2 linked regions of the Magnetospirillum sp. XM-1 genome follow. The protein of the gene in region 1 interacts with the protein of each later gene in a pairwise test. Links are inferred from orthologs where the notes say so. Each region holds a gene or a part of one and is shown in the gene's direction. Other genes may lie near its edges.

Region 1 (3,070 bases):
GGCCGGACGGTCTCATGACGGGTCTGAATCCTCGAAGGAAGGCAAAGAGGCGGCAAGCTACCTCCATATGGTGGGTGTCGTCCACAATCTCGACCCCCCGACATTGACGAGGGGGCAAGGCGCCACTAGATTTTCGCCGCACCGGAGAAGGCAATGGTACGGACCAAGGGCCCCGTCATTACCGAGCTGAACGACAGATCGCGGGAAATCTTCCGCCAGATCGTGGAATCCTATGTGGAAACCGGCGAGCCCATCGGCTCGCGCACCCTGTCGCGCCGCCTCACCCTCGGCCTGTCGCCGGCCACCATCCGCAACGTCATGGCCGATCTGGAAGATTTCGGCCTCCTTTACGCGCCCCATACCTCGGCCGGGCGGCTGCCCACCCAGGCGGGCATGCGCCTGTTCGTCAACGGCCTCTTGGAAGTGGGCCGCATGGCCGAATCCGAGCGCTCGGCCATCGACGCCCAGTGCAAGGCGGCGGGCCGCTCCATGGAGCAGGTGCTGGGCGAGGCCCTGGGCGCGCTGTCGGGATTGAGCCGCTGCGCCGGCGTGGTGGTGGCGCCCAAGATCCAGCGCACGCTGAAACACGTGGAATTCGTCTGGCTGGGCCGCAACCGCGCCCTGGTGGTCCTGGTCACCGAGGACGGCATGGTGGAGAACCGCATCCTCGACCTGCCCGACGGCGTCGAGATGTCCACCCTGGTCGAGGCCGGCAATTACCTGAACGCCCGGCTGGCGGGGCGCTCGCTGGACGAGGTCAGGGACGAGATCACCGCAGAGCTCGAACACCAGCGCACCCTGCTCGATTCGCTCACCAAGCGGGTGATCGAGGCCGGGCTGGCCACCTGGGCGGGCGGCGAAAGCCAGTCGGCGCTGATCGTGCGCGGCCAGTCCCATCTGCTGGAAGACGTCACCGCCGTCGAGGATTTGGAGCGCATCCGCTCGCTGTTCGAGGCGCTGGAAACCTCCGAGCAGTTCCTGCGCCTGGTGGACCTGACCCGGGTCGCCGACGGGGTGCAGATCTTCATCGGCGCCGAAAGCGATTTGTTCGGCGTCACCGGCTGTTCCATGGTGGTGGCGCCCTACCGCGATTCGCGCGAGCGCATCGTCGGCGCCATCGGGGTGATCGGCCCGCAACGCATCAACTACGCCCGCATCATTCCCATGGTCGATTACACCGCGCGTGTGATCGGCCGCCTGATCGGGCAACCCACCTGATTGCAACTTCAACCTGTCGAGAGAGCCTTGATATGACCCAGGATCAGACCGCCGAGCAGATGCCCGCCGCCGAAAGCGCCGAACCGGGCCCGGCCGCCGAATCCGCCGCGCCGCCGGCCGCCGAATCCGACCGCATCGCCCAGCTGGAGGCGGAAATCGCCAAGCTGAAGAACGACGTGCTCTACGCCAAGGCCGAGACCGAGAACACGCGCCGCCGCCTGGAGCAGCAGGCCGAGGATCGCGGCAAGTACGCCGTCTCCAACATCGCCAAGGACGTGCTGTCGGTGGCCGACAACCTGCGCCGGGCGCTGGATTCGGTGCCGGCGGCGGCGCGGGACGGCAACGAATCCCTGGCGGCGCTGACCACCGGCGTCGAGATGACCGAACGGGAATTGCTGGCCACCTTCGAGCGCTACGGCATCAAGCCGGTGGCGGCCCAGGGCGAGAAGTTTGACCCCAACCTGCATCAGGCCATGATGGAGATGGAAGACCCCAGCCAGATCGAAGGCACCGTGGTGCTGGTGATGCAGGCGGGCTACACGCTGCACGACCGCTTGCTGCGCCCCGCCTTGGTGGGCGTCGCCAAGGGCGGCCCCAAGAGCGGCGGCAACAACGTCGACACCAGCGTCTGACGAAACAAGAAACCCCCGCCTCATCGGCGGGGGTTTTGCTTTCAGCCGGCGGCCGGCGGCGTGTGGCGTAGGGACAGGGCCTTGATGGCCAGGGGAACGCCCCAGCCCAGCGCCGGATAGATCACCCACAGATGATCCGGGTTGTGGAAGAGGTTGATGGCGGCCAGCCCGCTCATCACGGCCGCGAACACCAGAAGATGACGGCGGAACGTCCTTTGGGGGTCACGGGGGGCGGGCGACGGCACAGCGGTTTCAGTCATCATGGAATCATCCTTGGCGAGGGGGGCGGAGCCTCCCCGAAGGCGATCGATCGGCATGTCGAAGGCCGCCGCCAGGGCCTTCAGCGTTTCCAGCGCGGCGGCCTGGCCCTGTTCGAGCCGCTGGACGGTGCGGGCGCTGATACCCGCGATCTCGGCCAGTTGCTCCTGGGACCAGGCGCGTTGCAGACGCAGCTCACGGATGGTTTCGGCGGTATCGGTCATGCTTCGGACCCTCGGGAAAGGTGGCGCCAGCATGGGGCGGACCCCGCGACAGCGCCACGACACCAGGACGACAGGCCTATCTTAGCGCCCCGTAGACCAGCGCCCCCAGCAGAATCGCCAGCAAGGTCATCATGCCGTAGAACACCTTGCGCGAGAACGCCACTTCCTCGGCCGAGGTGTGCTCCCACTCCTTGTAGCGGCGTCCGACCGGCGCTTGGGGGGCCTTTTGCTCGTCGCTCATTCTCACAGCCCCAGAACGTCGCGCATGGAATAAAGCCCCGGCCGGCAATCGGCGGCCCAGCGGGCGGCGCGCACCGCGCCCTTGGCGAACACGGCGCGGGACGACGCCTTGTGGGTCAGTTCGACCCTTTCCCCTTCCGCGGCGAACATCACGGTGTGGTCGCCCACCACGTCGCCGCCGCGCAAGGTGGCGAAACCGATCTCGCCCTTGGGCCGCGCCCCGGTATGGCCGTCGCGGCTCTTGCACCACACGGAATCCAGCGCCTTTTGGCGGCCGAGCGCGGCGGAGCGGCCCAGGCCCAGCGCCGTGCCCGAGGGCGCGTCCACCTTGTGGCGGTGGTGCATCTCGACGATTTCGATGTCGTAATCCTCGCCCAGGATGGAAGCGGCGCGCTCGGTCAGCGCCATCAGCAGATTGACGCCGACGCTGAAATTGGGGGCGTAGACGATGGGGGCGCGCTTGGCGGCCTCGGCCAGCCGGGCCTCGTCGTCCTTGGA
Region 2 (2,940 bases), 390 kb from region 1 along the record:
AAATCGCTGAGCAAGAATGTAGGTGCGAATCGCGGCATGTCCATGGCGGAAATTTATCATTACGAATCATTAAGTTGCTACAATCTGCTCCGAAAAGTGCGGGAAATTTCACCCGATCGCGCTTGACTCTCCCGCTCACCCCTCCTAGATGGTTGGCACTCGTCGCCGGAGAGTGCTAACAGCACCCCGGCAGATCGAAACGTCTTACGGAGGTAATTCCCGAAATGAAGTTCCGTCCGCTCCATGACCGCGTGCTGGTCAAGCGCCTCGACGCCGAAGAGAAGACCGCCGGCGGCATCATCATCCCCGACACCGCCAAGGAAAAGCCCATGCAGGGTGAAGTGGTGGCTGTCGGTTCCGGCACCCGTGGCGACGACGGCAAGCTGGTGGCGCTCGACGTCAAGGCCGGCGACCGCGTGCTGTTCGGCAAGTGGTCCGGCACCGAGGTCAAGATCGACGGTGTCGATCTGCTGATCATGAAGGAATCCGACATTCTCGGCATTCTCGCCTAATTCCAGAATTCCATAGAGGTTCAGACAAATGGCTGCCAAGGAAGTCAAGTTCTCCACCGACGCCCGCACCCGCATGCTGCGCGGCGTCGACATTCTCGCCGATGCGGTGAAGGTCACCCTGGGTCCCAAGGGCCGCAACGTGGTGATCGAGAAGTCGTTCGGCGCTCCGCGCATCACCAAGGACGGCGTTACCGTCGCCAAGGAGATCGAGCTGGCCGACAAGTTCGAGAACATGGGCGCCCAGATGGTGCGCGAAGTGGCCTCGAAGACCGCCGATCTGGCCGGTGACGGCACCACCACCGCCACCGTGCTGGCCCAGGCCATCGTCCGCGAGGGCGTCAAGGCCGTGGCCGCCGGCCTCAATCCGATGGATCTGAAGCGCGGCGTCGATCTGGCCGTGGCCGCCGTGGTCGAGAACGTGAAGTCGCGTTCGCGCAAGGTCGCCACCAATGCCGAGATCGCCCAGGTCGGCACCATCTCCGCCAACGGCGAGAAGGAAATCGGCGACATGATCGCCAAGGCCATGGAAAAGGTCGGCAACGAGGGTGTGATCACCGTCGAGGAGGCCAAGGGCCTGGACACCGAGCTGGACGTGGTCGAGGGCATGCAGTTCGACCGTGGCTACACCAGCCCGTACTTCGTGACCAACGCCGAGAAGATGACCTGCGAGCTGGATAACCCCTACATCCTGCTGCACGAGAAGAAGCTGTCGGGCCTGCAGCCCCTGCTGCCCGTGCTCGAGCAGGTGGTTCAGTCCGGTCGTCCGCTGGTGATCATCGCCGAGGACATCGAGGGCGAGGCCCTGGCCACCCTGGTGGTCAACAAGTTGCGCGGCGGCCTGAAGGTCGCGGCGGTGAAGGCTCCGGGCTTCGGCGACCGCCGCAAGGCCATGCTGGAAGACATCGCCATCCTGACCGGTGGTCAGGTGATCAGCGAAGACCTCGGCATCAAGCTGGAAAGCGTCAACCTGGAGATGCTGGGCACGTCCAAGCGCATCACCATCACCAAGGAAGACACCACCATCGTCGACGGCTCGGGCAAGAAGGGCGACATCGACGCCCGTTGCAAGCAGATCCGCGCGCAGATCGAGGAGACCACCTCGGACTACGACCGCGAGAAGCTGCAGGAGCGTCTGGCCAAGCTGGCTGGCGGCGTGGCCGTCATCAAGGTCGGCGGCGCGTCCGAGATCGAGGTGAAGGAGCGCAAGGATCGCGTTGACGACGCCCTGCACGCCACCCGCGCCGCGGTCGAGGAAGGCATCGTCCCGGGCGGCGGCGTCGCCCTGCTGCACGCCGTCAAGGCCCTGGAAGGCCTGAAGTCCGGCAACCCGGACCAGGAAGTGGGCATCGGCATCGTCCGTCGCGCGCTGCAGGCTCCGGTGCGTCAGATCGCCGAGAACGCCGGCCATGACGGCGCCGTTGTCGCCGGCAAGATCGGCGAGTCCAAGGACCTGGCCTTCGGCTTCGACGCCCAGACCGGCGTCTACACCGACATGATCAAGGCCGGCATCATCGATCCGACCAAGGTCGTGCGCACCGCGCTGCAGGACGCGGCTTCCGTGGCCGGCCTGCTGATCACCACCGAAGCCATGATCGCCGAGCGCCCCAAGAAGGACGTGGGCGGCATGCCCGGCGGCGACATGGGCGGCATGGGTGGCATGGGCGGCATGGGCGGCATGGACTTCTAAGTCCGGCCAACCGACGCTTACCCGCGTTGAAGGAAACCCCTCTCCCGGCAACGGGAGGGGGGTTTTTCTTTTCAATCGCTCCAAACCGTCTACTCTTTGCTCTTCGCCATGCCCTGCGGAGGCACCATGAAGACGCTGGTCATCGCCTTTCTCGCACTGTTCGTCGGCTTCGTGCCGGCCGCCCGGGCCGGGCTGGTCGAGGAAGCCGGCGGCTTGGCCGTGTCGTTCTCCGAGGGCGGGCGGGCCGTCGCCCTCGACGCGCTGATCATCCGTCCCGACGATCGCCTGCGCCATCCGCTGGCGGTGCTCAGTCATGGCGCGCCCCGCGACGCCGCCGACCGCGAGACGATGAGCCCCGGCGCCATGCGCGCCCAGGCCCGCGAATTCGCCCGAAGGGGCTGGGTGGTGGTCACCTTCATGCGGCGCGGCTATGGCCAGTCCGAAGGCGAGTACGTGGAAAGCAGCGGCAAATGCGCCTCTCCCGACTACGTCACCTCGGGCCGCCGCTCGGCCGATGACATCCGGGCGGTGATCCGCGCCATGGCGGCCAAGCCCTATGTGGATGCGTCGCGCATTCTCAGCGTCGGCCGCTCGGCGGGCGGTCTGGCCACCGTGGCGCTCGCCGCCGATCCGCCCCCCGGCCTGGTCGCCGCCATCAGCTTCGCCGGGGGCAGGGGCTCGGTCCGTCCCGACGAGGTCTGCGTTCCCGCCCGGCTGGTGGAGGCCTTCGCCACTTTCGGC

What was found.
Region 2: the proteins of grpE (region 1) and groL interact in binary tests that used the Escherichia coli proteins (3 or more experiments, as listed by UniProt). The link is inferred for Magnetospirillum sp. XM-1 from one-to-one orthologs.

Annotation. Positions count from the first base shown.
Region 1 is NZ_LN997848.1:745,582-748,651, reverse strand. The notes cover bases 52-3,050. They hold grpE (nucleotide exchange factor GrpE), read left to right. Parts: upstream 52-1,250; coding sequence 1,251-1,850; downstream 1,851-3,050. Other genes in these bases: dapB (4-hydroxy-tetrahydrodipicolinate reductase), read right to left, coding at 2,576-3,050; XM1_RS24470 (hypothetical protein), read right to left, coding at 2,409-2,573; XM1_RS03610 (helix-turn-helix domain-containing protein), read right to left, coding at 1,892-2,332; hrcA (heat-inducible transcriptional repressor HrcA), read left to right, coding at 154-1,218. In the rest of the region: rph (ribonuclease PH), read right to left, coding at 1-16; more of dapB, read right to left, coding at 3,051-3,070. UniProt on the Escherichia coli protein: Participates actively in the response to hyperosmotic and heat shock by preventing the aggregation of stress-denatured proteins, in association with DnaK and GrpE. It is the nucleotide exchange factor for DnaK and may function as a thermosensor.
Region 2 is NZ_LN997848.1:1,131,028-1,133,967, forward strand. The notes cover bases 1-2,869. They hold groL (chaperonin GroEL), read left to right. Parts: upstream 1-540; coding sequence 541-2,199; downstream 2,200-2,869. Other genes in these bases: XM1_RS23865 (hypothetical protein), read left to right, coding at 1-126; groES (co-chaperone GroES), read left to right, coding at 225-512; XM1_RS05405 (S9 family peptidase), read left to right, coding at 2,326-2,869. Also shown: more of XM1_RS05405, read left to right, coding at 2,870-2,940.